Regions from separate parts of the Metabacillus sp. cB07 genome, predicted to be linked through region 1. Evidence: riboswitches for the same ligand, from Rfam matches in the RefSeq annotation. Region 1 holds a riboswitch; each other region holds the start of a gene.

Region 1 (10,714 bases):
TACTAGGAGGTTATCGACGGGTTTTGGGGAAAGTTTATTTTTTTGGGGGGAGTGGAGATTTTTATGGGTAGTATTGAGTGGTGGTATTTTTTAGTGGCACTTACCTCTGAGTTTGGAACTATCAAACGGTGGATTTTACTTTTTGATGGCACTTATCTACGAGATTGGAACCATCAAACGGAGGATTTTCTGTTTTGATGGCACTTATCTACGTGATCGGAACCATCAAGCGGTGGATTTTCTGTTTTGACGGTACTTATCTACGTGATCGGAACCATCAAACGGAGGATTTTCTGTTTTGATGGTACTTATCTACGTGATCGGAACCATCAAACGGAGGATTTTCTGTTTTGATGGCACTTATCTACGAGATTGGAACCATCAAATGGAGGATTTTCTGTTTTGATGGCACTTATCTCCGTGATTGGAACCATCAAACTAAGGATTTTCTGTTTTGATGGTACTTATCTCTGTGATCGGAACCATCAAGCGGTGGATTTTCTTTTTTGATGGCACTTATCTCTGTAATCGGAACCATCAAACGGAGGATTTTCTTTTTTGATGGCACTTATCTCCGTGATCGGAACCATCAAACTAAGGATTTCCTGTTTTGATATCACTTATCTACGAGATCGGAACCATCAAGCAGCGGATTTTCTGTTTTGGTAGCACTTATCTCCGTGATCGGAACCATCAAACGGAAAAATCCTTTTTTCAATGTCACTAATCTTATTTATCTACAAAGTGAGATGACCTCCCGCGCCCTATGTGTTTAAAATGCGCGAACAGAATCTTTCGTATTGTCTTTTTCGATAAAACAAACTTACACCATTCATGTATCTGATCTGTAGTGATCCTCTTTTCCGGGAAGAGAAGCCTGAATTCTCCTATTGCCCGTAATACTGCAGGTAGAAGCGGTTCGGTTGTTTTACAATTAGAGCATATAAAATTCCTTTTATTAAAGAGGGTATACAGCAATAGACATTGGGGACATATAATACCTTTTTCCAACCCCTCAAACCCATACCCCGGCAGCTGCAAAAACGGATATTCTTCCACGTGCGATTCCAACAGTTTTTTGGCTAGCATGTCATGAAAGCCTGTTAATCTGCCCCGCTTTTGATTGAGTTTTTCCGCAAAGCGGTTCAGCTGGGGATAATAAATGATGGGTTGGTCCATTGGAGCATTGTACAGGTGAAAGTTGGGGTTTACAAAGACGACGAATGGTTCGAGGGGGAACTTAATGGTCTTATCCTGGAGAAGCCGCGTGAGCAAGGCTTCGCTTCTTTTGAGCTGAAGCAAAGGGTTTTTCATTTCTTTTTTGGCCGGGGTGGACCATCTTTCTCCTTCTGCGAAGTAATCACCTTCCGAGTTCTTTACATTGAACACGTACGTTTTATCATGCTTGATAAACAGGGAATCAATTTGTACGAAAGATCCGCCGATTTCAAAGAGCAGATCGCTTAACACTATGCCATCCCCTCCATTCTCCTTAAGCCACTGTTCAAAATACTTTTCTCCCTGGAACCCTTTTTCAAGCTGCCGCAAGCAGATGAGAGCTTCTTCATCCAAAACGGATCTGGCGTTCAAACTCCGGTAAATAAGCAATTCCCTGTTTTCCTTTAAGTCCTTCAACTAATAAACATCCCCTTTCATTTTTCAAGTATCATCATAAGACAATTTCATTTTTTCAAATCCATCATAAAACAATTCCCCTCCTCCCGGCAAAAGCCCAAAATCAAATTTTGCCCATAAAAAAACAGCAAACGCATATGCGCTTACTGTTGTTCTTTTTTAAAATAGGTCCAGCCGTCTTCCTGATAAACCTTGCCTGCTTTCATGAGTGAGCCGAGCGCACGCTTGAATGCACCTTTGCTCATGTTGAAGCGTTCTTTGATGTCATCCGGGTCGCTCTTGTCAAAGAAGGGCATGGCTCCTCCTCTTTCTTCCATGTAATCGCAGATCACTTGTGCATCTTCATCCAATGCCTCATGTTTGAACGGAAGGAGAGAAACGTTAAGGGTGCCATCTTCTTTCACATCAACAACTCGTCCTATTACAAGTTCGCCAAGACGCGGCTCTCTTTTGCGCTGGGAGGAGTGGATGAATCCTTTGTAGCCTTCTTCAGTTATGATGAAAGTTCCTGCAATGATGATTCGGTAGACTCTTCCTGTAACGGCCTGATTGTTCCGGACTCCTTCAGCCGGGACGATGTTTTCCTGCATGACATCTTCCGTTGCAAGCTTTGTGAAAAATCTTCCGTTTTTCGTCACTTTCAGGGAACAGTAGAGTTTGTCGCCTTCTTTTGGCCATACACTGACGTAAGCCGGGAGAATATCGTTGTCGACAAGTGCATCTTTTGAAAGGCCAATGTCGACGAATGCCCCCATGTCTTCCCTGACACTGACTACTTCCACCCATCCGAACCGGTCTTCTGATATCGTCGGCTTTTTCATCGTTGCCGCTAGGCGGTCTTCATGGTCAACAATCAGATACACTTCAACCTCGTCCAATTCTTCAATCGGTTCAGTGATTTCCGTTTTGTGAAGCAGCACTCGGTCTTCTCCATCTGTTAAATAATATCCGTAATCTACTTTTTCATCTATTTTAAGCGTCATAAACGTTCCGGGATTCATTTGTTCGTTCCTTCCTTTGCAGCTGAACTGCCGTTAGTTGTTATATCATGTACATTCTACTATAATCTAAGGATAATACAAACTTTTGGGAGGATTCTTATGGCCAAGGACAGTTCGTTTGATATTGTGTCGAAGGTGGATATGCCTGAGGTAACAAATGCCATCACGATGACGATGAAAGAGATCGGTACACGCTATGATTTTAAAGGAAGCAAAAGCAGCATTACGCTTGAAAAAGAGGAGCTTGTTTTAGTTTCTGATGATGAGTTTAAAATGGATCAGCTGAAGGATGTTTTCATTTCAAAACTGATCAAGCGCAACGTGGCGACGCGCAATATTGACTATGGAAAAATTGAAGGCGCATCAGGCGGGACCATCCGCCAGCGTGCAAAGCTTGTCCAGGGTATTGATAAGGACAATGCGAAAAAGATTAACGCGATCATAAAAAATGCAGGACTTAAAGTGAAAACACAGGTTCAGGATGATCAAGTCCGTGTTACCGGCAAAAGCAAAGACGACCTGCAGCAGGTGATTGCAGCTGTCCGCGGTGCGGATCTGCCGATCGATGTTCAGTTCATTAATTTCAGATAAACGCTTGGACCCAGCAGTTTTTCCTGCTGGGTCTTTTTTTATCCGGACTGGGATAAGAATTCCTCATCAATTCAGAAAACTTTTACTTTTCGCACTTGAATCTCCCGAAAAAAACATGTAAATTAGATATAATATCATTTAGCCAATTTCATATTTTTGATTCTTATCTAGAGAAGCTGAGGGACTGGCCCGTCGAAGCTTCAGCAACCTGGCGCAATCCAAGGTGCTAATTCCAGCGATGCATCCATCGGACGATAAGAAGAAGCCGCGCATACTCAAAAGTCTTCTTCTTGGAAGGCTTTTTTCTTTTTTCCATTATCAGCTGTATTTTAGGAGGTTTATAGCTTTGGCACTTTTAACTGACTTGCAGACAAAAATTCTGATCGGGGACGGAGCAATGGGCACCTTGCTTTATTCCCACGGTGTGGACCGGTGTTTTGAAGAACTGAACCTGTCAAAACCGGATGACATTCTGAATGTTCATAAGGCGTATCTTGATGCCGGCGCTGATGTCATTCAGACAAATACGTACGGGGCCAATTATATCAAGCTGTCCAGATACGGGCTTGAAGATGAGGTGCGCGCCATTAACCGCAAGGCTGTGCAAATTGCAAAGCAAGCTGCGGAAGGCACCTCAGCTTATGTTCTCGGCACAATCGGCGGGGTCCGTGCTTTTAAAAAGGGGGCTTATTCGCCAGAAGACCTGCGGCGAAATTTCAGGGAGCAGCTTTATCTTCTGCTGAACGAAGAACCGGACGGCCTCCTGCTTGAAACGTATTATGATCTTGAAGAAATGAAGACGGTTCTCGAGATTGCAAGAAAAGAAACTGACTTGCCGATCATAACGAACATTTCCCTCCATGAAATCGGCGTTCTCCAGGACGGCACTCCTCTTTCTGACGGTCTGTCCCAGCTTGAGGAACTCGGGGCGAATGTTGTCGGGCTGAACTGCAGGCTTGGGCCGTATCATATGCTCTCATCTCTGGAGGAAGTTCCTCTTCCAGAAAAGGCCTTCCTGTCCGTTTATCCAAACAGCAGCCTCCCGACCATTGAGGAAGGCAGACTTGTTTACGGATCCGGTGAAAAATACTTCGCTGAAAGCGCACTTGCTTTTAGAAACCAGGGTGCGAGATTAATAGGAGGCTGCTGCGGAACGACTCCTGATCATATCAGGGCAATGGCTTCTGCTCTTAAAGGACTGCCTCCGGTGACTGAAAAGAAGGTGAAAGCAAGGAAAGAAGAAATCTCTATTGCCTCAGCTGCAGAGAGAAAGTATCCTCCGCTGCAGGATATTGTCAAAGAAAAACGCTCCATCATTGTAGAGCTTGACCCGCCGAAGAAGCTCGGGATTGATAAATTTTTGAAAGGAGCAAAGGCCCTGCAGGAGGCTGGAATCGATGCCTTAACACTTGCGGATAATTCCCTTGCTTCACCAAGAATCAGCAATGCAGCCATGGGATCCATTGTCCAGCAGACTCACGGGATTCGCTCACTGATTCATATCACCTGCAGAGACCGCAACTTAATCGGACTGCAGTCACATTTAATGGGGCTCCACACTCTTGGCTTAACAGATGTTTTAGCCATAACAGGAGATCCGTCCAAAATCGGGGATTTCCCGGGGGCAACTTCTGTTTATGACCTTTCTTCCTTTGATTTGATCAGTCTGATTAAGCAATTTAATGACGGGCTTTCTTACTCAGGAAAACCGCTTGGCGAAAAGACGAACTTCTCTGTAGCCGCCGCCTTTAACCCAAATGTAAAGTATCTTGATAAAGCCGTTAAAAGGCTCGAGAAAAAAATCGCGTGCGGGGCTGATTATTTTATCTCCCAGCCGATCTATTCCGAAAAACAGCTGATTGATGTCTATGAAGAAACAAAACACTTAACTGTACCCGTCTATATCGGCATTATGCCGCTCACAAGCAGCCGGAATGCTGAATTTATTCATAATGAGATACCTGGCATCACCCTCTCTGACAGCATCCGTGAAAAAATGGCCAATGCCGGAGATGATAAGGAAAAATCCTATCAGGAGGGTCTGGCCATTGCCAAAAACCTGATTGATGCTGCGTTTGATCTGTTCAACGGCATTTACTTGATCACACCGTTTTTGAATTATGAACTGACAGTGGAACTAACGAATTATATCCATAAAAAAGAGTCTGAGGCCACCGAAAGGAAGATTACGCATGTCTGATATAAGAAAACAGCTTGAGAAAAAAATCCTCGTTCTTGACGGGGCGATGGGCACCATGATTCAGGACGCCAATCTTTCTGCAGATGACTTCGGCGGAGAACCTTATGAAGGGTGCAACGAATATTTGACTATAACTGCACCTGAGGTCATTCAATCGATCCATGAAGCTTATCTTGAGGCAAAAGCAGATATTATTGAGACAAATACGTTCGGGGCTACGAAAATCGTCCTGGATGAATACGATCTTGGACACCTTGCCTTTGAACTGAATAAAAAAGCGGCTGAAATTGCGAAAAGAGCAGCTGAAAAATACTCAACACCCGAATGGCCCCGCTTTGTAGCAGGTTCAATGGGACCGACAACAAAAACGCTCTCTGTTACGGGAGGAGCCACATTTGACGAACTGATTGAGAACTATGAAGAACAGACACTGGGACTGCTTGCAGGCGGAGCCGATCTGCTTCTCCTTGAAACGAGCCAGGACCTGCTGAATGTAAAAGCCGGCTTTTTAGGCATCAAGCGTGCGTTTGAGAAGACCGGAAAAGAAATTCCCCTTATGGTATCAGGCACGATTGAGCCAATGGGCACGACTCTTGCCGGCCAGGACATTGAAGCTTTCTTTATTTCTCTTGAACATATGCAGCCTCTTTCTGTCGGCCTGAACTGTGCGACAGGACCTGAGTTTATGACAGACCATATCAGGACGCTGTCTGGAATGGCTCATACAGCCGTCAGCTGTTACCCGAATGCCGGCCTTCCTGATGAGGAAGGAAAATACCATGAATCACCGCGTTCGCTTGCGCAGAAAGTGAAAGGTTTTGCAGAACAGGGCTGGCTCAATATTGTCGGCGGCTGCTGCGGAACCACACCTGCACATATCACGGCTATCGCAGATGCTGTCGGCGCACTGAATCCGCGCACCGTCCCGGAACGTGATCCGGCACATACCGTTTCCGGTATTGATCCGCTTATTTATGACGACTCCATGAGACCCCTGTTTGTCGGGGAACGGACCAATGTCATTGGATCAAGGAAGTTCAAGCGCCTGATTGCCGAGGGGAAATTTGAAGAAGCATCTGAAATTGCAAGAGCACAGGTTAAAAACGGAGCACATGTCATTGATATTTGTCTTGCAGACCCTGACCGCGACGAACTTGAAGATATGGAAGCATTCATAAAAGAAGTGACCAAAAAAGTAAAGGCGCCGCTTGTCATCGATTCAACCGATGAAGCTGTCATTGAAAAAGCACTATCTTATTCCCAGGGAAAAGTCATCATCAACTCGATTAACCTGGAAGACGGCGAAGAGCGCTTTGACGCTGTTGTTCCGCTGATTCATAAATACGGTGCCGCTGTTGTTGTGGGAACTATAGACGAAAAAGGCATGGCTCTTACAGCTGAAGAGAAGCTTGATATTGCGGTCCGTTCATTTGACCTGCTTACTGGAAAGCACGGCCTGAGTCCGTCAGATATTATTTTTGATCCCCTCGTTTTCCCTGTCGGCACAGGAGACGAGCAGTACATTGGTTCTGCTGAAGAAACGATTAAGGGCATCCGCCTGATCAAAGAGCGCCTTCCGCAATGTCTGACCATGCTTGGCGTCAGCAACGTATCCTTCGGCCTGCCGCCTGTAGGACGCGAAGTGCTGAATGCCGTCTATCTGTATCACTGTACACAGGCGGGTCTCGACTATGCGATTGTCAACACGGAAAAGCTTGAGCGTTTTGCTTCCATTCCGAAAAAAGAAGTTAAAATGGCGGAGACTCTTCTTTTTAACACAAATGACGAAACACTGGCCGCTTTTACAAATCATTACCGGGGAAAGAAAAAGACAGCCAAAAAACCTGTACAGTCCCTCCCGCTTGAGCAGCGTCTCGCCCAATATGTTGTAGAGGGCACAAAAGAAGGACTGATTTCAGACCTTGAAATCGCCCTTAAGGAATATGATGCACCTCTTGATATCATTAACGGTCCGCTCATGGCTGGAATGGCTGAAGTCGGAGAGCTGTTCAATACAAACCAGCTGATCGTCGCCGAAGTTCTTCAAAGTGCAGAAGTGATGAAAGCTTCCGTCTCCTTTTTAGAGCAGTATATGGAGAAAAAGGATGACAGCGGAAAAGGAAAAATCCTGCTTGCAACGGTTAAAGGCGATGTGCATGATATCGGGAAAAACCTTGTGGATATTATCCTGAGCAACAACGGCTACAAAGTAGTGGATCTCGGAATTAAAGTGACCCCGCAGGATTTAATTACAGCTGTCAGAAAAGAGAAACCGGATATTGTCGGACTTTCAGGCCTGCTTGTGAAGTCAGCCCAGCAAATGGTTCTGACCGCACAGGATCTGCGTGAAGCTGACATTTCTGTTCCGATCCTGGTCGGCGGCGCTGCCCTTTCCAGAAAGTTTGCAGACGGAAAGATTGCTCCGCAATACAGCGGACCGGTGGTGTATGCCAAGGATGCGATGGACGGCCTTTCACTTGCAAACCGAATCCGAGTCGACCCGGCCCAGTTTAAAAAGAAAGAAGTGCGGTCTGAACAGTTTTCTGAAAAGAAACCGACTGCCGCAGTGACAGAACTGCTTGAAAAAAGAGCAGAGCTTGCACCGTCCCCTGTTTTTGTACCTGAGGACTGCAGACGCCATATCATCAAAGATTTCAATCTTCAGCACCTAATCCCTTATGTCAACATGCAGATGCTGATTGGCCACCACCTCGGCCTCAAGGGTAAAGTAAAGGAAATGCTGAAAAACAATGATCCAAAGGCCGTAGCCCTTAAAGAAACCATTGATGAGCTCCTGAAGCAGGGAGAAGCGGAAAAATGGTTTGAACCTGCTGCGGTTTATCAGTTCTTTCCTGCTGTATCAGAGGGAAATTCGCTGCACATTCTGGATCCTGCAACAGAAGAAAAGCTGCAGACCTTTGACTTTCCAAGACAGTCAAAACTGCCGCACCGCTGCATTTCTGACTACGTTCGACCTGAAAGCGGCACAAGAGACTATGTATCCTTCTTTGCTGTTACGGCAGGAAAGAAAGTCAGAGAGATTGCAAACCGATTTAAGGAACAGGGCGACTATTTGAAAAGCCATGTTGTTCAGGCACTCGCCCTTGAGCTTGCTGAAGGTCTTGCCGAGCGGACGCACCAGCTGATCCGTGATCAGTGGGGCTTCCCTGATCCACCGGATTTCACAATGGATCAGCGCTTTTCAGCCAAGTATCAGGGCCAGCGTTTTTCATTCGGCTATCCGGCCTGCCCAAACCTTGATGACCAGGCCAAATTATTTGATCTGATACGTCCTGAAGACATTGGAGTGAATCTGACAGAAGGCTTCATGATGGAACCTGAAGCATCTGTTACAGCCATAGTCGTTGCCCATCCTGAAGCACGTTATTTCAACGTTTTGAACTGAGACTTCTGTCTCAGTTTTTTTTTGCGCAAAAACAAGTGTTTTATCGAGGACTGACAGGGAATATAAACAGCATATCCAACATACTTATCGGATTTTTCACCATACTAAACTTGATAAAAACCTGGAGGGATTGTAAATGAGTCAAAACAGCCAAACAAAAAAAACGATGCCTGCGCAGCATCAGGATGTGCAGCCCGGGCATGAAGATCAGATGAATCCTAAACCCGAGTTTGACAGCCATCAATACAAAGGCAGCGGAAAGCTTTCGGATAAAACAGCGATCATCACAGGCGGTGATTCAGGCATCGGGCGGTCAGTTGCCGTCCACTTTGCAAGAGAAGGCGCAGATGTTGTCATCTCCTATTTGGATGAACATGATGATGCAAATGAAACAAAGCGCCTTGTGGAGCAGGAAGGCAGACAGTGCCTGCTTATTCCCGGAGATATCGGAGACGAGGCTTTCTGCGGACAGGTCGTAAATGAAACCGTCAGCAAGTTCGGCAAAATTGACATTCTTGTCAACAATGCGGCCGAGCAGCATCCGCAGGCTGGTATTGAGGAAATTTCGAAAGAGCAGCTTGAACGCACTTTCAAGACAAATATTTTCTCTTTTTTCTATATGACAAAAGCAGCTCTTCCCCACCTGAAACAAGGAAGCAGCATCATCAACACGTCATCCATCACAGCTTATGCAGGAAACGAACAGCTGATTGATTATTCGGCCACTAAGGGCGCTATTACAACGTTTACACGATCCCTTTCCATGTCTCTTGTGAAAAAAGGCATCCGGGTAAACGGAGTAGCTCCTGGTCCAATCTGGACACCGCTTATCCCTTCAACGTTTGATGCAGAAAAAGTTTCAGAGTTCGGCGCGGATACGCCAATGGGACGCCCCGGACAGCCTGATGAACTTGCACCAAGCTATGTATTCCTTGCAAGCAGCGACTCAAGCTACATCACCGGACAGATGATTCATGTGAATGGCGGGAAGATTATAAACGGTTAATAAGAAAAGCGGAGCCGACCGTTTAGACCTGACAGGCAGAAAAGAAATCCCCCGAAAAGTCCGGTTTTGACTTTTTGGGGGATTTTGTTCTGACGGAGGAGTTGGCTGATGGAGCTGGACACCACGAAAAGCGGAATCGCTCGTTTAGCTCCGGGAGTCAGATAAGGAAGTGGCGGAAAAGGCGCTCTTTGCCTTTACCGACAGTTCCGTTCTGACAGAGGAGCTGAGCGATGGAGCTGGACAATGAAGAAAAGCTAAGCCGACCGTTTAGACCTGTAAGTTACAAAATCTAATAAGTTTAACGCCTGCACTAAAAAGCCCGTGTCCAAAACGGGCTTTTTTCGTGCGTTAAAAATATATATTCTTAAGAAAATGTGCATGTGACCTATACTATTAAGAAAACGCTTACATATACTGTATTAGGAAGGAGGGGATAATGATGGATCGATTAATTTTCTTATTCCTTGCAGCCATTCTTGCAGGCTTTGCTCTAGTTGAACTTCCGCTAGCCGGAACATTCCTTGCAAGCCTAGCACCTTTTACGACAGTCGTTGGCGTTTTAGCAATCTTAGTTTTTTCTTTCGTTTTAATTTTCCACGGCGTCAAAAGCTTATTTAATAAGTAGCTGAATTCAAGGCCGGAGATCTTTTTCTCCGGTCTTTTTTGTGCTGTTTCTCCAATCTCTCTCCGCTTTCTCTCCGTCAGAGAGATCAGCGTGCAGCAGATAAATAGGCTAACATAATTCTCCCTTCCGCATACCCTAAATTTGAGCAAGAGAAAAGCTCACGATTTCATGATTGGAGGAGACACAACCATGAGTAAAGATGGATGCGGCGGCGGATACAATAATGGATTCGCGCTAATTATCGTATTGT
Region 2 (10,714 bases), 1.6 Mb from region 1:
GACCAGATGATCTTGGAGCGCTTGTCGTAAAAGAGACACTTAAGCGTGCTGGCGGATATGAAGGAAATATTGATGATCTGATCATTGGATGTGCGATGCCTGAAGCAGAGCAGGGGCTGAACCTTGCACGTAACATCGGCGCGCTTGCCGGTTTGCCGTATACAGTACCGGCGATCACTGTCAACCGCTATTGTTCATCAGGTCTTCAAAGTATTGCTTACGCAGCGGAGAAGATTATGCTTGGCCACTCGGATACAGCCATTGCAGGCGGAGCCGAATCAATGAGCATGGTGCCGATGATGGGCCATGTTGTCCGTCCGAATGCATTGCTTGCTGAAAGTGCGCCTGAATATTACATGGGAATGGGCCACACGGCAGAGCAGGTAGCTGTCAAATACGGAGTCAGCCGCGAGGAGCAGGATGCCTTTGCAGTAAGAAGCCATGAAAAAGCGGCAAGAGCCATTGCAGAGGGCAAGTTTGACGATGAAATCGTGCCTGTAGAGGTTACACATAGAAGTGTTGGAGCAGATCATAAGCTCCGCGAAAAAACGTTCCAGTTCTCAAAAGACGAGGGTGTCCGTCCTGGAACGACTATGCAGATTCTATCAACATTAAGACCTGCATTCAACGTGAAAGGATCAGTTACAGCAGGAAATTCCTCGCAGACGAGCGACGGTGCTGCTGCCGTAATGGTCATGGACCGCGAAAAAGCGGATGCGCTTGGACTGGAGTCACTCGTGAAATTCAGATCCTTCGCAGTAGGAGGAGTACCTCCTGAAGTAATGGGAATCGGCCCGATCGAAGCGATTCCGCGTGCACTGAAAGCTGCAGGTTTAAGCCTGTCTGATATTGGACTCTTTGAACTGAATGAAGCATTTGCTTCACAGTCTATACAAGTCATGAGAGCTCTTGGAATCGATGAAGAGAAAGTGAATGTCAATGGAGGAGCAATTGCGCTCGGTCATCCGCTTGGCTGTACAGGAGCAAAATTAACCCTTTCCCTTATTCACGAAATGAAGCGCCGCGGCGAGCAATTCGGAGTTGTCACAATGTGCATCGGCGGCGGAATGGGTGCAGCGGGAGTATTTGAATTAGTGTAAGGCTTAAAAAATCAGGAAAATGGGGGAACAAGCAATGTCAAAAACAACTGAAAATCTAATCAAGGGCGGAAGCTTTTTACTTGATGATGTAACATTTGAAAGTGTTTTTACGCCAGAGGATTTCACAGATGAGCATAAAATGATTGCCAAAACGACAGAGGATTTCGTCGTAAATGATGTACTTCCTCAGCTTGAAGATATTGAAAATCACCAGTTTGACAAGTCTGTCAAACTATTGAAGCAGGCAGGCGACCTTGGCCTTCTCGGTGCTGACGTACCTGAAGAATACGGCGGCCTTGGCCTTGATAAAATCAGCTCTGCGCTGATTACTGAAAAATTTGCCCGTGCAGGAAGCTTCTCTCTTTCATACGGTGCGCATGTCGGTATCGGGTCTCTGCCAATCGTTCTTTTCGGAAGCGAAGAGCAAAAGCAGCAGTACCTTCCAGACCTTGCATCAGGACAGCGCATTGCAGCCTATGCACTGACTGAACCAGGATCAGGCTCAGATGCCCTTGGTGCCAGAACGACGGCAAAGCTTAATGCAGAAGGCACGCATTATGTATTGAACGGCGAAAAACAGTGGATCACAAACTCCGGCTTTGCAGACGTGTTCGTTGTCTATGCAAAGGTTGACGGAGAGCATTTCTCAGCGTTTATCGTAGAAAAAGAATATCCTGGGGTTTCAACCGGTCCGGAAGAAAAGAAAATGGGAATCAAAGGTTCATCTACAAGAACACTTATTTTAGAAGATGCGCTTGTTCCTAAAGAAAATCTTCTTGGAGATCTTGGAAAAGGCCACGTTATTGCCTTTAACATTCTAAATATCGGACGCTATAAGCTTGCTGTCGGAACGATCGGCGGATCAAAACGCATTATCGACGTATCTGTTGAATATGCCAATCAGCGCCAGCAGTTCAAAACGCCAATCAGCAGCTTCTCGCTCATCCAGGAAAAACTGGCAAACATGGCTTCAAAAACATATGCAATGGAAAGCTCAGTTTACCGTACAGTTGGATTATTTGAAGACCGCATGAGCCGCCTGACTCCTGAAGAAGTCAAGGACGGAAAAGAAGTTGCGGCATCTATTGCAGAATACGCAATCGAGTGTTCACTGAACAAAGTCCTCGGTTCTGAAACACTTGACTATGTCGTTGATGAAGGCGTTCAGATTCACGGCGGATACGGCTTCATGGCTGAGTACGAAGTAGAAAGAGCATACCGCGACTCACGTATTAACCGTATTTTTGAAGGAACGAATGAAATCAACCGTCTTCTCGTTCCTGGCACATTTTTAAGAAAAGCAATGAAGGGTGAACTGCCGCTACTTCAAAAAGCACAGGCTCTTCAGGAAGAGCTAATGATGCTTATGCCTGAAGAACCGGGAGACGGCGTTCTTGAGCAGGAAAAGCACCTTTTGAAAAATGCAAAGAAAATCGGTCTAATGATTGCCGGACTTGCTGCTCAGAAATACGGCAAGTCCCTGCAGAAGGAACAGGAAGTTTTAGTGAACATTGCTGATATCGTGAGCAATGTATACGCTATGGAATCTGCCATCCTCCGCACGGAAAAGGCAATTAACAAGTATGGTGAAGCTAAGAGTGCTCAAAAACTTCTTTACACACAAGTGTATTGCCAGGAAGCATTCAACGAAATTGAAGCACATGCAAAGGAATCTCTTGTTGCGATTGAACAGGGAGACACTCTCCGCATGATGATCTCTGCATTAAGAAAATTCACTCGCCACACGCCAATCAATGTGATTGCCAAAAAGCGTGAAATCGCAGCTGCACTGATCGAAGAGAACGGATACCGCGCGTAATAAACACCTTTCAAAAAGGCCTTTTTCAAAAGAAAAGGCCTTTTTGATGTTTTTTGCTGAAAAAAGGCTAAGATAATAGATGGCAGAATGACGATGCTTGTCATTATGCTTGTCAAAAAGAATGTGGTAAAATAATGATGTTCAATTACGGTTGCAGGTGGTGAAAAGAGTGGCGCTTAAATTTTACTGGTATCCGAAATGCGGGACATGCCGGAAAGCAAAAAAGTGGTTAGAAGATCACCATTTGCAGGCAGAAGAAATACATATTGTCGAAAATTCGCCGTCAAAAGAAGAGCTGAAAACCATGCTTGATTCAAGCGGTCTGGAAATCAAAAAATTCTTTAACACAAGCGGTCAAAAATACCGTGAACTTGGCCTGAAGGATAAAATATCCTCCATGTCAGAAGATGAGCTTCTTACGCTTTTGGCATCAGACGGCATGCTTATTAAACGTCCGCTGACAACAGACGGAAACAAGACAACTGCCGGATTTAAAGAAGATCAATTTAAAGAAACCTGGCTAGGGAAGTAGAAGACTTACACTTTTAGTCTTTTTACAAATAAAACACGATAATCAGTTGGAGGTAGAAAACATGAACACACCAAAAGAACTTCGCTACTCTGAAGAACACGAGTGGGTAAAAGTTGAAGGCGATAAAGTACGCATCGGGATTACGGACTTTGCACAATCAGAGCTTGGAGATATTGTGTTTGTTGAACTTCCTGAAGTAGGCGACGAAATTAAAGCAGACGAGCCATTCGGCAGCGTTGAGTCTGTAAAAACAGTATCTGAGCTGTATGCTCCAATCAGTGGTACGGTTGTTGAAATTAATGAAGACCTTGATGACAGCCCTGAATTTGTCAACGAGTCTCCATATGAAAAAGCCTGGATGATTGTCATCGAGCCAAGCAATGCAGGTGATGTTGACAGCCTGATGACTGCTGAGCAATACGAAGAAATGACAAACGAAGACTGATAATCAATCTGCCTTCTGGACACCCTAAACAGTAAAAAGGAGGGTGTTTCAGCATGTCATTTGAAAAGAAGCGGCTGGATATTACGGATCGCGTTACCGGCAGGTTTGAAGGCGGACAGATGAATCTGTTTTTTGAAAAAGAGCAAATCGGTTCGATGTCACTTGGACCGGACGGCCGGGTGTCGTTGAAAAATGGATATGAAGAAGAAAATCATTCCTTTTTTCAGTATGCAGACGTTCTATCTAAACAAGATGAGAAGTATGTCGATTGTGACGAAGAAAACGGCTGGTGCTGATGACTTGGCAGTGGAATGTTCCACTGCCTTTTCCTGTTGTGACGGCCTGTTTTAAAGGTCAGAAGGAAACAACCTCATGCATTTCGAATAGGTTATAGATAACATATACTCTAACTGAATAGGTGATGGCGATGTCTGCAATTGAGGTTGAAAAAGTCATAATAGTTGAAGGAACATCTGATAAGCGTAAAGTATTGAATGTTGTCAATGAACCGGTAGAAATCATTTGTACAAACGGCACGATCAGTCTGACACGGCTTGATGAAATGGTGGATGAACTGTTCAGCCGCGATGTATATGTGCTTGTGGATTCTGACGATTCCGGGGATCGCCTGAGAAAACAGTTTAAACGCGAATTTCCCGAGGCTGCGCATTTGTTTATCGACAAAATGTACAGGGAAGTTGCCACCGCGCCGGATCAGCACGTCGCAGCTGTGCTGCTGAGTGCAAACATTGATGTACATGCTAAATTTTTATAAAGGGAGCTGCTGAAAAGCCGATGATCGAATGCAATGAAGAGCAGGTAAGCAGACTCGCAGACAAGGAAAAAGCCATTCTTTATCTCTATACACCTTTTTGCGGCACATGTCAGCTTGCTAAAAAAATGATGACAGTCGTTGAGGCGATGCTGCCTGCCCTTGAAATAAATATGGCCAACCTGAATTATCTTCCGAAACAGGCGTCAGTCTGGGAAATTGAAAGTGTCCCTTGCCTGCTTATTTTTGAAAATGGAAGAGTAATCAGCAAAACGTATGCCTTTCATTCTGTCGAACATCTCTATCACATATTAAAAAAACATGCCGCCTGATGAGGGCGGCATTTGACATATTTCTTGGGAAATAGAATCTTGTCTATCTGCGGGAAGGAATATGTCGAAGCTTTCTTAAAGGGAAAAGTACGGAAAACTAGAATTTCTCCCTTAACCACTTGCACGGAAATGGGGAGAAACGATGGATCTGGACTTTTTTGCCGAAAAAATGAATAACGCCCACTTTATTCAGCCGCTGCTTCCAAATGAAAACTTGAGAATTGAGTTTTTTGTTAAAAATATCAACAAAAAATCAACCCTGGTTTTGCAAAAAGGCAACTGCCATATAACCAGTGTTGATGAATTCTTTCATGTGCAGATTATAGGGGAAGAAAAGCATTTTCAAGATTGCTTTCATTCGCCGATCAGGCTTTTGCAGCTTGTAAAACTTGGTGCTATGGAGGCAAAAGGATCATTCAGAAATATACTTCGGATAGAGTCACTCATTCAACTCTGCAAATAATATTCTAAAAATTCAAACAAATAATTGACTTGAGACAAACTAAAATGATACAATTCCAACAGAAATAATAAGATATCTTATCAAGAGCGGTGGAGGGGCCTGGCCCTGTGAAGCCCGGCAACCGGTTATAGAGAGTGAATCACGGTGCCAATTCCAGCAGAGTGCATATGCTCTGAAAGATAAGAAGACCGGGATGCGCGCCTCTTCTTTGAAGGGGCTTTTTATTTTTTGAAACTTGGGAGGAGAAATGGATCATGACTCAAAAAAAGTACCGTTTGGAGACCGTCAACATTCATGGAGGGCTTAAGCCTGATCCTGGAACAGGTGCCAGATCTGTTCCGATTTACCAGTCTAATGCATACGTTTTCAATGACACTGAGCACGCTTCAAACTTATTTGCATTAAAAGAACAGGGGTACATTTACACTCGTATACATAATCCGACTTCCTCCGTCCTTGAGGAGCGCATTGCTGAACTAGAAGGCGGTGTCGGAAGTCTTGCAGTAGCAAGCGGTATGGCTGCCATCACCCTTTCGATTCTGAACATTGCCGGTGCCGGCGATGAAATCGTGTCTGCGTCCAGTCTCTACGGGGGGACCTATAATCTTTTCCAGACAACTTTGCCAAAATACGGCATTGAAACCACATTTGTTAATCCGGAGAACCCAGAAAATTTCAGAAGCGCGATCACAGAAAAAACGAAAGCCATTTTTGCCGAGACAATCGGCAACCCGAGTCTTCAAGTGCTTGATATCGAAGCTGTTGCAAAAATTGCTCATGAGGCCGGCATTCCGCTGATTGTAGATAACACATTCGCCACGCCGTATTTGTGCCGTCCCCTTGAACACGGTGCTGATATCGTTGTTCATTCTGCGACAAAGTGGCTGCTTGGAAATGGCACAACGCTTGGCGGCATCATTGTAGATGGAGGGAAATTCGACTGGAACAGCAGAAAATTCCCAGGTTTCACCACACCTGATCCAAGCTATCATAACCTGGTTTATGCGGAAGCCCTTCCGGAAGCAGCTTATATTGTAAAAGCGAGGGTGCAGCTGCTGAGGGATCTTGGGCCTGCTCTAAGCCCGTTTAATGCTTTTCAATTTAACCTCGGTCTTGAAACGCTGCACGTCAGAATGAAAGAGCATATCTCGAATACGAGGAAGGTTGTAGACTATCTGAACGGACATCCTGCAGTGAAATGGGTTCTTTATCCTGAAGATTCAAAGCATCCGGACCAGGCTCTTGCTGAGAAATACTTGCCTGAGGGAGCAGGCGCAGTTGTCGTATTCGGCATTGAAGGCGGACGCGAAGCAGGGGCTAAAGTGATCAACTCTGCAGAGCTGTGGTCACACGTTGCGAATGTAGGGGATGCAAAGAGCCTCATCATCCATCCTGCCAGCACGACACACCAGCAGCTTGACGCTGAGGGCTTAAGAAAATCAGGCGTAACGGAGGATTTAATCAGGCTCTCTGTTGGAATTGAACATATAGACGACCTTCTCGAAGACTTGGAGCAGGCAATTGAGAAGGCTGTCGGCGTAAGGTCACTGACAGAATCGACGGCACGATAAGACAAGGTTATCCTCGTCCAGCTCCAGCGCCTAAATCCTCTGTCAGAACAAATCCGTCAAAAAAGTCAAACCCGGACTTTTTCGCCGGATTCTTATCTGCCTATCGGATCTGACCAAGGCGCTTGCGCTTTTGTTCTTGACACGTACTTTTGTTGCATGATAGAATCACTCTCGTACTATAAACTCACTAAATATACAGTCAATTTAATAAATGTTAGTCTCTTATCCAGAGAGGTGGAGGGAAGTGCCCTATGAAGCCCGGCAACCGTCAACATTGTTGAAAAGGTGCCAATTCACTCAAAGCTTGCAGCTTTGAAAGATGAGAGAAAGGTTTTTTCACATATGCCTTTCTGCTCATTTCTGCAGAAAGGCATTTTTGTTTTCAGAAAAAACATGAAGCAATGCCATATAGAGCAAAATGTTAGTGAGTGGAATTTTGGAAGAAGGTGAATTCATGATTACGCTAAAGGACGTGCGAAAAGTCTTTCAGACGAAGAATGGCCGTGTCACGGCTGTTGATTCCGTCAATCTGGACATAAACAAAGGTGAAATTTTCGGAATTATCGGTTATAGCGGCGCCGGGAAAAGTTCACTTATCCGCCTGCTGAACGGACTTGAAAAACCAACGGAAGGCTCCATTCAGGTGGCAGGCCAGGGCATCGATAAAATCAGCGGCAGCGATCTTAGAAAAGCGCGGCAGGAAATCAGCATGATTTTCCAGCATTTCAATTTGCTTTGGTCAAGAACTGTCCGTGAAAATATTGCGTTTCCGCTTGAGATTGCCGGGATAAAAAGCGAGCAGCGGGCTAAACGGGTAGAAGAGCTGATCAAGCTTGTCGGGCTCGAAGGCCGGGAAGACTCCTATCCTTCCCAGCTGAGCGGAGGGCAAAAGCAGAGGGTCGGAATTGCGAGAGCCCTTGCCAACAATCCAAAAGTCCTGCTATGTGACGAGGCAACATCAGCACTTGACCCGCAGACAACCGATTCCATTCTTGACCTGCTTGTTGACATTAACGAACGGTTAGGACTGACGATTGTTCTGATTACCCACGAAATGCATGTTATCCGAAAAATCTGCCACCGTGTGGCAGTGATGGAAAGCGGAAAAATTGTCGAGCAGGGTGAAGTGCTAGACGTATTCAGAAGGCCTCAGCAGGCCATCACAAAGCGCTTTGTGAAACAAATTACAGAGCCGGACGACACGCAGGAAACAATGGAGCTGATCCTTGAGAAATATAAGCAGGGCATGGTTATTCAGCTGACATTTGTAGGTGACTCAACTGAAAATCCCCTTATTACGAACCTGATCCGGAACCATCCGATTCAGGTGAACATTCTTCAGGGGAAAATTTCGCAGACTCAAAGCGGATCTTACGGTACACTGTTTATCCACATGGACGGCGAACAGGCTGAGCTTGAAAGAGCGATGGCCTACATCCGCAGCCAAGAGGTCGAGGCGGAGGTGATTTCAAATGTTTGAAAACGTGAGATGGGAAAACGTTTGGGAAGCAACCAGTGAAACCTTGTTCATGACTGCCTTTTCCGTGGCAGCGACATTCGTGCTGGGCATCATCCTCGGATTGCTGCTCTTCCTTACATCCAGAGGCGGTATTTGGGAAAACAAGCCGGTTAATGTCATCATATCTGCATTTGTAAACATTTTTAGATCGATTCCGTTTATCCTGCTGATCATTTTGCTGATTCCTTTTACCAAGGCCATTCTTGACACGTTCCTTGGTGCAAAGGCGGCACTGCCGGCATTAATCATCGGAGCTGCTCCGTTTTATGCCCGAATGGTTGAAATTGCACTCCGTGAAATTGATAAAGGAGTCATTGAAGCGGCCAGATCAATGGGTGCTAAAACATCTACGATTATCTGGAAGGTCCTGATTCCTGAATCATCACCTGCTTTAATCTCCGGCATTACAGTAACGGCTATCGCTCTTGTGGGCTACACAGCCATGGCTGGGGTAGTTGGTGCAGGAGGCCTTGGAAATCTTGCCTTTTTGGAAGGCTTCCAGAGGAACAATAATGCTGTAACGATGATTGCAACTATTTTAATATTAGTCATTGTCTTCATAATCCAATTTATTGGAGATTTAATAACATCAAAATTAGATAAACGTTAGGGAGGATATTCACCATGAAAAAATTACTATTAAGTGCTGTTTTTGCTACATCTGCTTTCGCTCTTGCTGCCTGCGGCGGCGGTGACGGTGGCGGAGAGGAAACAAAGACTCTGAAAATCGGAGCATCAAATGTTCCTCACGCTGAAATTTTAGAAGAAGCACAGCCTTTACTTGAAGAAAAGGGAATCGAGCTTGATATCGTTCCTTTCCAGGATTACATTCTGCCGAACAAATCACTTGCAAGTGAAGAAATTGATGCAAACTACTTCCAGCATATCCCGTACCTTGAGTCACAAATGGCTGAAAACAAGGACTATGATTTTGTGAATGCAGGCGGAATCCACATCGAGCCGATCGGTGTATATTCTAAAAAACATAAATCGCTTGAAGATATTCCTGAAGGCGGAACAATCATTATGAGCAACTCTGTTGCTGATCACGGACGCATGCTTTCCCTCCTTGAAAAAGAAGGCCTGATCACAATTAAAGAAGGAGTCGACAAAACAACTGCGACTGTCGACGACATCGATGAAAACAAAAAGAACCTGAAGTTCAAAGCTGATGTAGAAGCAAGCATCCTTCCTCAGGCTTACAACAACGACGAAGGCGATGCTGTTCTGATCAACACGAACTATGCAATCGGCGCAGGACTAAACCCTCAAAAAGATGCAATTGCCCTTGAAGGATCAGATTCACCGTACGTAAATATCATCACTGTCCGCAAAGGCGACGAAAACAAAGAAGAGATCAAAGCGCTTGTAGAAGTTCTTCACTCAGAAGAAATTCAAAAGTTCATCGAAGAAAAATACGAAGGTGCAGTTGTGCCTGTAGACGGTAAATAATTTGCACGGCCTTTGGAAAATCCGAACTGGAATCAGTTCGGGTTTTTTTCTTGTGAAGGCACATCTTAGGTGGGGGAGGTAAAGGATCATACAGATATGACCCTTAAGGCAGATTATAATTTGATGGCACTTATTGCAGAATTTAGAACCATCAAAAGCGGTGATTAGAACACTTTCGTCGTGTCCCCGCACCGAGTTAGTGCTGCTAACTCATGATTAGAACATTTTCGTCGTGTCCCTGCACCAAGTTAGTGCTGCTAACTCATGATTAGAACATTTTCGTCGTGTCCCTGCACCGAGTTAGTGCTGCTAACTCATGATTAGAACACTTTCGTCGTGTCCCCGCACCGAGTTAGTGCTGCTAACCCATGTTTGGAACACTTTCGGCGGGGTCACGATTCACGAGAGCTAAAGGGTCAAGACGAGCGGAGAATGCTTCCTGTTTGTGGCGTCGCTAAACTCCAGTGCACTGCAGCGGAGGGAACTTGACTCCTGCGGGATGAAGAGGGCACTGAAGATCTCGCAAGCGCAGCGAGGAAGCTTCAGGCACTCCCCGCGGAAAGCAAGTTCCCGGAGCGAAAGGGAACGGGTACCACTGCAAAATAAATTAGAAAGAAAATTCCTCCTCAAACAACAATCAATATTATATAGAAGAAAACAGTCACTCCAAACCAAATAAGCTGCTGCTGCATCCTTTATTTTTCCGCAT
Region 3 (10,714 bases), 850 kb from region 1:
CTGCGCTTGCGGGATCTCCCTTGCCCTCTTCATCCCGCAGGAGTCAAGTGCCTTCCGCTTCAGTCCACTGGAGCTTGGAGCATTCTAATAAGCTTTAAAAGGTTTGAAATAGACTCATGTTTTAAATTCAACAGTGAGTCAGATTACATTTTAGATAAGGCTCTGTTAAAGGTAACAGGTATGGATGAAAGGTGTAAACTGCCAAATAACATGCTAATTAATATAAACAATTAGCATACTGACCGGATAGGTATTGATATGCACGTCAAACGGCATACGAAAAAAGGAGCTCAATCTAATACGGATTCTCTCTTGTTTCATTAAAGCACCCGATTGCTTAATAAATCGCCAAGCAGAAAATTAAATGGAGCCAGCAAAAAAGAATAGTATGACAATTGGAAATAGAGAAATGACAATTATGGCTAATACCGCTAATTTAATTGCCTTTTTCGCAGATATATTCCATATAAGGTAAAAAGACCAGCAAATTAAGACTGCTCCAATAAATAATCCTAATAGAGTGGGAACTGGTTCAGAAATACCTAGATATGTATGACCAATTGACATTTCCTTTCCACCAATAGGTGTGGTGAAGTTTATTACTGACACGCCCATAAGCACTAAGCCTGCTAATATACTTGCATATCCTAGCTTCTTATTCATTTATAGATAACCGCCACCTTTTGTCCAGCCTTCAAAATAGCACATACAACCTTTACCTAGTCACTTATTACAATACTAAATGAAATATTAATCTTATCCCAAACCCAAGCCTGAAATAATTTATCTAATTCTGTTTTCAAATTTTCACCATTTAATTCCGCGTCAATTCCTAATTCTTTAAGACTAAATGTTTCTGTCGCTTCTATACCTACATAATTTGAACTAGCGAAAGAAAAGGTAACTGTTTTATCCAACGGTCATCCTCCTACCTTTTAAATCTTTGCTTACTTCTTAAAGAGTTCAATAAAAGAAGCGATTATCCCTTCTTGGATAATCGCCCCCGATTGCTAAACAATAATATATAAAGGTTATCTCAATCTTCTTTTGAGTTATCTTTTTCATTTCTAATGAAATTTTCTGCGTCAGATTAAATTATTTCTATGTAATGACTTTTTTTAAAAGGTTTTGTTAAATGCGAGATACCTCTAAGGCTTCCTTTGACGATTGTTTCATCCAGTTCAACATCAACCTTTACTGTTAGATAAACCTTGTTATTATATTTAACTACACCAGTTATTTGTTTATTTGCTAAATCAATGCTTGTATATTCAGGAGCCAGTCTTAAAGGGGCAAAGGTTGTAAATCCTATATTACGTTTTTTTGCTAGTCCAAATAATAAATTCCTAACAAACCCTCTTGATTTGGTCAGCTGAGACATCTCCTTCACAGTTAATAACATTCTCTACATACCTAACTGTCCACAATCGCCTGCTGCATTCGCCCCTTTAGTTGAATATCTATCAAAAATTAACGTGCTGGTGTGTTACTTTTCAATAAAGTTTTTCCAACAAATGCAAAGGCAATTAACAAAGTAATAAAACTTGCAACAAAGAAACCCATTGCATATGTAGGGATATTCGCTTCTGGTACTCGGTCATTTATTTCTAATCCTAAGAAGTGTACTCCAATGCCATCGCCATCCACATTTGATCCAAGAGACCATAAATCTATTCCTTTGTTGACCATTAAAACTGTAATGAAAGCAAGAAAAGTGAAAACAATCCAACGATTAATCGCGTTCATTTTATATCCTCCTTATTCAAATTCATCTCAAGTGCCTATCAAACAATCCTGCCCTTAAACGAAATAACTGATATTCCCATTTTACCATAATTGTCCAATATTCTGTTTAATTGATATAAATGAAAAAGCACACCATTCTAATTGTTGAATGGTGTGCGAATGACTTTGCAATTTCCTGTTTAGCACCTTCTGAACCGAAACCGTTAATCTTAGATAGGATGCTTTTTTATAAAAGTTCCATGCAGTCATCTGCCAGCTTTTTTAGGAGTTTCTTTTTTTCTTCATTGCTCAGATCAGATGCGTGAATGTGTTTCCGCTGTTCATGCAGTTCGTTCAGTTTGCTGATGAATGGGTCGTTCAGCTGTCCGGCAAAATGATTGGCTATTTCTTTGGCTATAGCTGGGCTTGCGCTGTCTGTTGAAACCGACAGGGTAAGCCTGCCTCTTTTTTTGATAGAGGGAACTTGTACATTTCCAAGGCCGGCTTCACCCGCAATGTTTACAAGCTGGTGTTTTCCTGCCGCTTCTGCAGCCCAGGCATTTACTTCCCTGCTTCCGGCAGCTGCTATGATTAAGAACGCATCCGAGAGATCTTCTTTTTGAACCTCTTTTTGCTTCCACGTAATGATGCCGGCATGGTGAAGCTCCTGAATTTCCGTAGCAGCCTCAGGGCTTACAACTGTGACAGCTGCTCCCTGCTCAAGAAAAACGGCAAGTCTTCGGCATGCGATTTTCCCCCCGCCTATGATGACGACTGGCCGGTTTTTCACATCAATCATTAATGGAAGCATGCGTTTTTCCCTCATATATAAAGTCAAATGCACCGTCCCGGTTTGAAACGGCTTCCTGCACGCGCTCAGTAAAGACTTCCTCAACCCCGCTGTCGTATCCAAGGTATCTGCATACCGTTAAATCCTTATGGGGAACAGACAAAGCCTTTCTCATAACCTCTCTCATGACAAGACCTGTAAACAGCAGATAAGGGACAAGAAATATCCGTTTGTCACTCATGCCTGCAACCCTTTCAAGCATATCATCAAGACTCGGTTTTGCTGCTGTCACGAAGGCTATGTCCACTTCGCTCCCGCCTGCACGGTCTTTTACAAGCAGGCTGATTTCCTTTAAATCTCTTGCCACATCCGGATCTGAGCTTCCTCTGCCGACAATGACGATGAGCGATCCGGGACCCGGATTTCCCTGTTCCGTTACTCGCTTGAGCACACTCTCAGCCAGTTTTTCATGAACGCCGATTGGTTTTCCGTACGTTACCTCAACATGCGGGAAAAGCGATGCGGCTTCTTTCACTTCTTTTGGTATATCCTCTTTCGCATGAGCGGCCGTCAGCAAAAGCAGGGGCACTACCGCGATTTTTTCAGCCCCTTTTCTGACGCATGCAGCGAATCCTTCTTCAATCGAGGGCTCGGCCAGTTCAAGAAAGCAAATTTCCTGAATATCCGCTTCGATGTGCGGCTGGATCCGCCTGATAAAGGAGACAGCCTCATCACAGGCCTGTCTGATCCGGCTGCCGTGGCAGACATATAGAACAGCCTGTTTCATCCTAAAGCACCCCGCTGATGGCAGCTTTAGAGGCTTTTTCCTCAAACCAGCTGATTTTTTCGCGGTAGCGGACAACTTCTCCGATGATGATCATGCTGGGGTTCGTGATTTTTTCAGTTCTGGCAATCTCTGCAATCGTTTCAAGCGTTCCGGTTACAGTCTTCTGAACGTCAGTCGTTCCCCAGTGAACAAGCGCAGCAGGGGTATCTTTGGACTTTCCGTTTTTCAGCAGCTGCTCCTGAATATAGGGCAGATTCCCCACTCCCATATAAATTGCAAGTGTATCAATCCCTTTTGCAAGACTTGCCCATTTTTGCTCTTCTTTTTCATCATTTTTATGGTGCCCTGCAACGAAGGCAACGCTTGCGCTCACATCACGGTGTGTGACGGGAATCCCTGCATATGCAGCAGCAGCTATTCCCGATGTGATGCCGGGTACAATTTCAAACGGGATGCCGTGTTTGACAAGGGCTTCCGCTTCTTCTGCACCCCGGCCGAACACAAACGGATCTCCGCCTTTCAGACGGGTGACGGTTTTTCCGCTTTTAGCGTAGCGGACAAGAAAATGATTGATTGTTTCCTGCTTCATTAAGTGATAATCTGGCAGCTTTCCGCAGTAAATAAGGTCTGCACCTTCTTTTGCATAGGAAAGCAATTCTTTGTTCACAAGTCGGTCATATAAAATGACATCGGCCTTTTGAATGCATTTAACAGCCTTTAACGTGATCAGTTCAGGATCACCAGGTCCTGCACCTACTAAATAAACATTCCCCATTGATAGACTCTCCTTACTTATATGAAAACTGCCTCGCTGCGTTCGGCGTGTGATGTAGTGATTCTTACAGTCTACTATATCAGGAAAACGGAGCATTTTTTAGAATATTTTTGTTAAATCAAGCCTCTTTCAATCAAAGCTTTTGTCAGCTGTTTGACACACTCTTCTACTGAGTGCTTTTCGGTGTCCATAATGATTTCGGGATGAAGAGGTTCCTCGTACGGGGCGCTGATTCCCGTAAAGTTCTTAATCTCTTCATTTCTCGCTTTTTTATAAAGACCTTTAGGATCACGCTTCTCGCATTCTTCAACAGAACATTTCACATAGACCTCAAGAAATTCATTCTCTCCGACAAGCGATCTGACAAGATCTCGGTCAGCGCGGTAGGGTGAAATAAACGCCGTCAGGACAATCTGCCCGCTTTCCACAAACAGCTTTGAAACCTCGCCGATCCGGCGGATGTTTTCTTTGCGGTCTTCTTCACCGAAGCCAAGATCACTGTTCAGTCCATGTCTCACGTTGTCTCCATCCAGCACAAATGACTGGGCGCCGCGGTCGAACAATGTCCGTGCAAATGCGTTTGCGACAGAAGACTTGCCTGAAGCAGACAGCCCTGTAAACCAGAGGATAAAGCTTTGATGCTTATTTTTATTATGCCGTTCTTCTTTTGCGATAGATGCTTGATGCCATACGATATTGCTGCTCATCATTGTTTCTCCCTTCTTACGAAACGACTTCTTTTTTTAGTCCGCTGATCAATACTTCAATCACTTCAGGCCTGCTGAATGTGCTTGGCGGCACTTCGCCGTTTCTCAGCATCTGTCTGACCTTTGTGCCTGAGAGAATGACGTGATCTGCGCTGTCATGAGGGCACGTTTTCGTTGTAGCCATACTTTCGCATTTGCTGCAGTAGAAGCTGTGGTCGAATTTCATCGGCTTAATGCCAAGCTCCGCTTCTTCAAATTGGTCAAATATCTTCTGAGCATCATATGTGCCGTAATAATCACCGACGCCTGCATGATCTCTTCCGACAATAAAATGAGTGCATCCATAATTTTTGCGGACAAGCGCGTGGAAAATCGCTTCTCTTGGTCCTGCATATCTCATCGCAGCAGGGAAAACGCCAAGCTCCACTCGTTCTTCCGGATAGTAGTTTTTAAGCAATACTTCATAGCTCTCCATGCGGATTTCTGCTGAAATATCATCAGATTTCGTTTCGCCGACAAGAGGATTCAGAAACAATCCGTCAACTGTTTTAAGGGCAGCTTTCTGGATGTATTCATGTGCTCTGTGCACAGGATTTCTTGTCTGGAAGCCGACTACGGTTTTCCAATCTTTGCTTTTAAAAATCGCTCTTGTTTCTGATGGATCAAACGTATATTCTTTAAACGGCTTATCGGGACGCTTGATCAGAGTGATTTTGCCTCCTGCATAGATGTCTTCTCTTTCATGCAGTTTTTTCACTCCGGGATGGGCGAGATCCGCTGTTCCGTAAACATTGATCGCTTCATTCGTTTTATCCGGCTCATAGAGATCTTCGATTTCAATCAGCCCATACACTTCGCCGCCATACTGAAGCTTTGCTTTTTCTCCTGTCTTCAGCGACGCTGCTGTTTCTCTTGAAACCGGAAGCGTGATCGGAATGCTCCAGACCGTGCCGTCTGCAAGTCTCATGCTGCTGACTACACTTTCATAATCCTCTTGTGTTAAAAAACCCGTAAGCGGGCTGTAGGCTCCGATTCCGATCAATTCCAGATCGCTGAGAGCCATTGCATCGATTTCGATCACCTGATCGATTTCATGTGCAGTGACTTCAGGATTGTATACATCAACTAATACTCCACCATGCGGATGTAAACTCATTTATTTTTCCTCCTAAACTGACCTTTTTAATTGGTTTTAACGTTAAATGCCTCCGCCTTCTTCATGCACGGCACGCTTTTCATCCTTTATCGCCTTCATCAGGCTCAGTGCACCTAGGGTTGCCAGCATGACACTCAGAAGAACGATAAGGGAGTACATATCCTTTTCCAAAAACAGTTTGACAAGCATATACGATATGGCAAGTGAAAACAGCGGTGAAACAATCCAGATTCGGATGATTTTCTTCACAATGTGCTTTTGAAGAATCTCGCTTCCGCTTTTCGCCATTCCAAGTCCGATAATAGCTGATGAGGTCACCTGAGTCAGAGGGACGGGAAGTCCGAAAATGGAACTGGCAATCACAAGTCCTGCTCCTGTACCGGAAATCAGAATGCCTTCAGGCTTTGAATACCGGGTAATTTTCTTACCGTTTGTTTCAAGCACTTTTTTGCCGAGAAAAATCGCTCCAAGAGCAACAAATGCTCCTCCGAGCAGGGTCCCGTCCGGCACCGAAATCAGGCCGGCCCCGACAAGCGGCCCCACTGCGTTTGCCACATTGTTCATTCCAGCTGAGAAAGCCTCGAAAAATCCGGCCAGTATCAGGATGCCTGTAAGGAGCGGACGGTCTTTAAAGAACGGTTTATGCTGCACTTTATAAAGCCCTTTGCCGAACAGCCAGGCAATTCCGAAAGCTGCGACAGGAACAATCACCCAGAACATCATGATAATCATCAGTGATTTAATAAATAGGATCTGATAGGCAATTCCCACTCCCACAACGGCTCCAACCGTCACCTCGCTTGTTGAAAGCGGGATTCCCAGCAGGTTTGCAAGAAACAGCGAGCTTGTCGCAGACAAAATAATGATCAGAACAACTTTCACATCAATGATATCCTGCGGAATAATTCCGGCACTTATTGTCTTAACAACCTCTCCCCCGCCAAGATACGCGCCTGCAAAAACACCGATGGCGCATATAAATAGGGCATGCCGGGCTTTCGGAACTGCACCGGAACCGTAAGCTACTCCCATGGAAGCAGCGGCCCCGCTCGCTCCAATATTCATGGCGAAAAAGAGACTGATGGCAAGCGCACCCAGTTCAAGCACGGCAATCCCTCCTTATCCATGCAGGCCGCATTCTGTTTTGCCCTGGCCGCTCCATCTGCCTGAGCGCAGATCATCTGCACTGAACGCAGGCTGCGTGCAGTGGAAACAGCCGATGCTAGGATATCCCTGATCATGGAGCGGATTATAAGGGAGGTCATTTTTATGAACATAGCGCCAGACATCTTTCCACGTCCAGTGAATGAGAGGACAGACTTTTACCGACTGAAACTTGTCGTCTTTATTGATAAATTGCACATGTTTCCTTGTTTCAGACTGCTCTCTCCGAAGCCCTGAAATCCACGCTTCTGACTGAGAGAGTGTTTCATTCAGCGGCTGAAGCTTTCTGATTGCACAGCATTGATTCGGATTTGTTTCCCACAGCTTATCTCCATGCTGTTCAGCTTGTTCTGCAAGGGTAAGGGCAGGTTTTTTCATCGTGATTCGGAGCTTGGGATACTTTTCTTTTACACGTTCAATGGTTTCATATGTTTCCTTGAAATGAACATCTGTATCAAGAAACACAATCGACGCATCCGGTTTTACTTTTGAAATCAGGTCAATGAGAACCATGCCCTCAATGCCAAAGCTGCAGGCATAGACAATCTCTTCGCCGTAATGGCCGTAAGCCCACTTCAGCACATTCAATGCGCCGCTGTACCCGTCGTCTGTTTCAAAAGTCTGTTCTTGCTCATGCCATGTTTTGTATGTCAGCATGCTGATCTTCTCCTCACTTTTCAGGTCCCGCACAAAAAGCTTTTACCATCAGGACAGGAGCCCGCTTTTGTCAAAACGCCTCCGGTTTGTCCGGTCAGCATCCTCATTTCATTCTGATTTTTTCATTTTTCTCAAGCTGAATCACTTTTCCGTCCTGAACGATCAATGTCACAGAACCATAGCTCATTGTGTTCAGCATTTCCTTAAGCCTGTCGATGACCGCGTCAAGTTGTTGATCAGTACCCACAGTGGTCCCCCGTTTCTTACCCATTAAAAAAAGCCTTCCGGTTTGAAAGACTGTTCAGGCATCAACCTTATCTTCCAAAATGGGTTTCATTTTGCTGGATGTAGCACCTTGCACGCATGCAGGTTGCCGGGCTTCACCGGGCCAGTTCCCTCCGCCTCTCTGGATAAGTTTATTATATTTTTCTAAATTTTATCACAATTGAAGACTATGTCAATCATAGTTTTTCTATCGGAATTAAAAAACATCTCTTTTTTTAGAACTAATTATAAAAAAGTGCTAGATTAACAGGGTTTGAATAAGGTGTACTAAAGTTCGTCCGGGAGGTGGGAGTTATTTTTCATTTATTAAGTGCAGCTGTCTTTTTTTATGCTTTAGGCGGATTTTCATTAGCTTATGCGGCAATGGAGATTGATGACCCAGCCATTTTTGAAAAAATGAAAGAGGAACGAGGAGTGATGAAGTGTTTCGGGGTGATCGGTTTTGCGGGATTTAAACTCAGCGGGAAATGGCTGCCTGCACCCTGGCAGAAAAAAGGATTCAGAATTGGCTTTTTGCTGATCAGCACACTGGCTTTTTCCGGCAGCATGCTGATATGGAAATAAAAAAGGCATCAGCTCTTCCTGATGCCTTTTCTCTTTATACGTTCAGCCATTCTTCTGAAGAGGGATTTTCACGCCATTTCTTCAGCTTGGCTAAGTCTTCTTTTTGAATGGAGCCTTTTTTCAGAGCTGTTTCAATCAGAGATGAATAGTCCGTCAGTGATACGGAATGAATGCCTTCTTCCTCAAGCATCTCTGTCCCTTTTTGCAGTTCATATGTGAAAATGGATACAGCGCCGATCACTTCGCATCCGGCTTCTCTCAGAGCTTTAACGGCCGTGATGACGCTTCCTCCGGTTGAAATCAAATCCTCCACTACTACCACTTTCTGTCCTTCCCGGATCTTTCCTTCAATCTGATTGCCCTTTCCGTGACCCTTTGGCTTGCTTCTCACATAGGACATCGGCAGATTCAGAAGATCACTTACCCATGCAGCATGAGGAATTCCTGCAGTAGCCGTGCCTGCTATCATTTCAGCTTGGGGATAATGCTCTCTGATCAGAGCGGACAGACCTTCTGCAATGTTTTTTCTTACTTCCGGATAAGAAAGCGTGAGGCGGTTATCACAGTAGATCGGTGATTTGAGCCCGCTTGACCAGGTAAACGGATCATTCGGGCTAAGGAATACAGCTTCGATTGTCAGCAGTTGTTCGGCAATTTGATGGTTCATACAGGCAGTCCCTCCCAGGCGTTTTTCATTTCAGTATAGGCGGCAAGCGGATCCGGTGCTTTGGTGATGCTCCGTCCGACCACAATTCCGGTTGACCCAAGCTCTCTCGCTTTTTCAGGAGTTGCCACCCTGACCTGGTCATTTACTGCATCTCCGCTCATGCGTATGCCGGGTGTTACGGTCATAAACGAGGCTGGAAGCTCGCTGTAGATGCGGGGCACCTCCAGAGAAGAGCAGACAATACCGTCAAGGCCGCTTTTCGCCGCAAGCTTAGCGTAGCTTAGCACCGTATCATCAAGGCTTTTGCTGATCAGCAATTCGTTCTTCAGCATCTCTTGCGATGTGCTTGTCAGCTGAGTGACAGCAATGCAGGCGGGACGCTTGGACCCTGCAGGTGTTCCGGCCTCAAGACCTTCCATTGCAGATTCCATCATGGCACTGCCGCCGGCAGCATGCACATTGACAAGATTGACTCCGAGTCCGGCAAGACCCCTCATCGCTTTTTTCACTGTTTCCGGAATATCATGGAGCTTAAGATCAAGGAAAATCTCATGTCCGTCTGATTTCAGCTGATCTATGATTGCAGGACCTTCCCGGTAAAAGAGCTCCATGCCTACTTTTACATACAGCTTCTGTCCGGACATCTTTTTTAGGAATTCTCCTGTTTCCGAAGCATCCTTAAAATCAAGCGCGATAATCAGCGGTCTCTCGTTCATGCTTATAGCTCCTTCCGATGCATTCTGTAATGTGGTCAAACCCGTACTTTTTAAGTACATGAGGCAGTTCTTCAATGATTTCAGGGCAGACAAACGGATTCACAAAGTTGGCTGTTCCTACGGCTACGGCGCTTGCTCCAGCGTACATGAATTCAAGAACGTCCTCTGCTGTCTGAACACCGCCCATGCCGATAATCGGAATAGATACAGCCTGGCTGACTTCATGAATCATGCGGATGGCTACCGGTTTGATCGCTGGGCCGGATAAGCCGCCTGTGCGGTTTGCAAGAACCGGCTTTCCTGTTTTCAAATCCAGCCTCATTCCGATTAGCGTGTTGATCATCGTTAATCCATCTGCTCCAGCCGCTTCGATGGCTTTGGCAATTTCAGTGATATTGCTGACGTTCGGTGACAGCTTGACATAAACAGGCACCTCTGACACAGCTTTTACTGCGCGCGTAAGGGAAGCTGCCATCTCAGGGTTTGTACCGAATGCAATTCCTCCGGTTTTAACATTCGGACAGGAAATGTTCAGTTCAAGCGCGTGGACATTTTTCGCCTTGCTGATTTCTCTTGCAACTTCGACATAATCTTCCTCTGCTGAGCCCGCCACATTTGCAAGAACCGGCACATCGAATGACTCAAGCCAGGGAAGCTCATTTTCAAGGATTCCATTTTGTCCCGGGTTTTGCAGGCCAATTGCATTGAGCATGCCCGCTTC

Evidence for each region. Region 1 has a riboswitch for S-adenosylmethionine ahead of JOJ89_RS04800 (bifunctional homocysteine S-methyltransferase/methylenetetrahydrofolate reductase). Riboswitches for the same ligand answer to the same signal wherever they lie in the genome.
Region 2: another riboswitch for S-adenosylmethionine. It lies ahead of JOJ89_RS17980 (O-acetylhomoserine aminocarboxypropyltransferase/cysteine synthase family protein); the one in region 1 lies ahead of JOJ89_RS04800 (bifunctional homocysteine S-methyltransferase/methylenetetrahydrofolate reductase).
Region 3: another riboswitch for S-adenosylmethionine. It lies ahead of JOJ89_RS09095 (YezD family protein); the one in region 1 lies ahead of JOJ89_RS04800 (bifunctional homocysteine S-methyltransferase/methylenetetrahydrofolate reductase).

Annotation. Positions count from the first base shown of each region.
Region 1 covers NZ_CP069296.1:958,215-968,928, reverse strand. Annotated here, with positions in the region: gene JOJ89_RS04815 (nuclease-related domain-containing protein) at 730-1,635, opposite strand; gene JOJ89_RS04810 (CvfB family protein) at 1,779-2,636, opposite strand; gene JOJ89_RS04805 (YajQ family cyclic di-GMP-binding protein) at 2,736-3,227, shown strand; SAM riboswitch class I at 3,388-3,488, shown strand; gene JOJ89_RS04800 (bifunctional homocysteine S-methyltransferase/methylenetetrahydrofolate reductase) at 3,574-5,427, shown strand; gene metH (methionine synthase) at 5,420-8,833, shown strand; gene JOJ89_RS04790 (SDR family oxidoreductase) at 8,970-9,839, shown strand; gene JOJ89_RS04785 (hypothetical protein) at 10,276-10,464, shown strand; gene JOJ89_RS04780 (YjcZ family sporulation protein) at 10,654-10,714, shown strand, end outside.
Region 2 covers NZ_CP069296.1:3,502,199-3,512,912, reverse strand. Annotated here, with positions in the region: gene JOJ89_RS18020 (acetyl-CoA C-acetyltransferase) at 1-1,100, shown strand, start outside; gene JOJ89_RS18015 (acyl-CoA dehydrogenase family protein) at 1,135-2,919, shown strand; gene JOJ89_RS18010 (arsenate reductase family protein) at 3,089-3,451, shown strand; gene gcvH (glycine cleavage system protein GcvH) at 3,513-3,896, shown strand; gene JOJ89_RS18000 (YusG family protein) at 3,950-4,192, shown strand; gene JOJ89_RS17995 (toprim domain-containing protein) at 4,324-4,671, shown strand; gene JOJ89_RS17990 (thioredoxin family protein) at 4,692-5,000, shown strand; gene JOJ89_RS17985 (hypothetical protein) at 5,143-5,463, shown strand; SAM riboswitch class I at 5,538-5,649, shown strand; gene JOJ89_RS17980 (O-acetylhomoserine aminocarboxypropyltransferase/cysteine synthase family protein) at 5,718-7,034, shown strand; SAM riboswitch class I at 7,254-7,360, shown strand; gene JOJ89_RS17975 (methionine ABC transporter ATP-binding protein) at 7,489-8,514, shown strand; gene JOJ89_RS17970 (methionine ABC transporter permease) at 8,507-9,163, shown strand; gene JOJ89_RS17965 (MetQ/NlpA family ABC transporter substrate-binding protein) at 9,178-10,005, shown strand.
Region 3 covers NZ_CP069296.1:1,812,514-1,823,227, reverse strand. Annotated here, with positions in the region: gene JOJ89_RS09150 (hypothetical protein) at 361-663, opposite strand; gene JOJ89_RS09145 (hypothetical protein) at 720-917, opposite strand; gene JOJ89_RS09140 (hypothetical protein) at 1,091-1,381, opposite strand; gene JOJ89_RS09135 (hypothetical protein) at 1,471-1,746, opposite strand; gene JOJ89_RS09130 (NAD(P)-dependent oxidoreductase) at 1,973-2,536, opposite strand; gene JOJ89_RS09125 (sirohydrochlorin chelatase) at 2,517-3,302, opposite strand; gene cobA (uroporphyrinogen-III C-methyltransferase) at 3,304-4,077, opposite strand; gene cysC (adenylyl-sulfate kinase) at 4,191-4,784, opposite strand; gene sat (sulfate adenylyltransferase) at 4,801-5,940, opposite strand; gene JOJ89_RS09105 (sulfate permease) at 5,983-7,005, opposite strand; gene JOJ89_RS09100 (phosphoadenylyl-sulfate reductase) at 7,060-7,761, opposite strand; gene JOJ89_RS09095 (YezD family protein) at 7,865-8,008, opposite strand; SAM riboswitch class I at 8,073-8,178, opposite strand; gene JOJ89_RS09090 (hypothetical protein) at 8,332-8,610, shown strand; gene pyrE (orotate phosphoribosyltransferase) at 8,645-9,277, opposite strand; gene pyrF (orotidine-5'-phosphate decarboxylase) at 9,274-9,993, opposite strand; gene JOJ89_RS09075 (dihydroorotate dehydrogenase) at 9,962-10,714, opposite strand, start outside.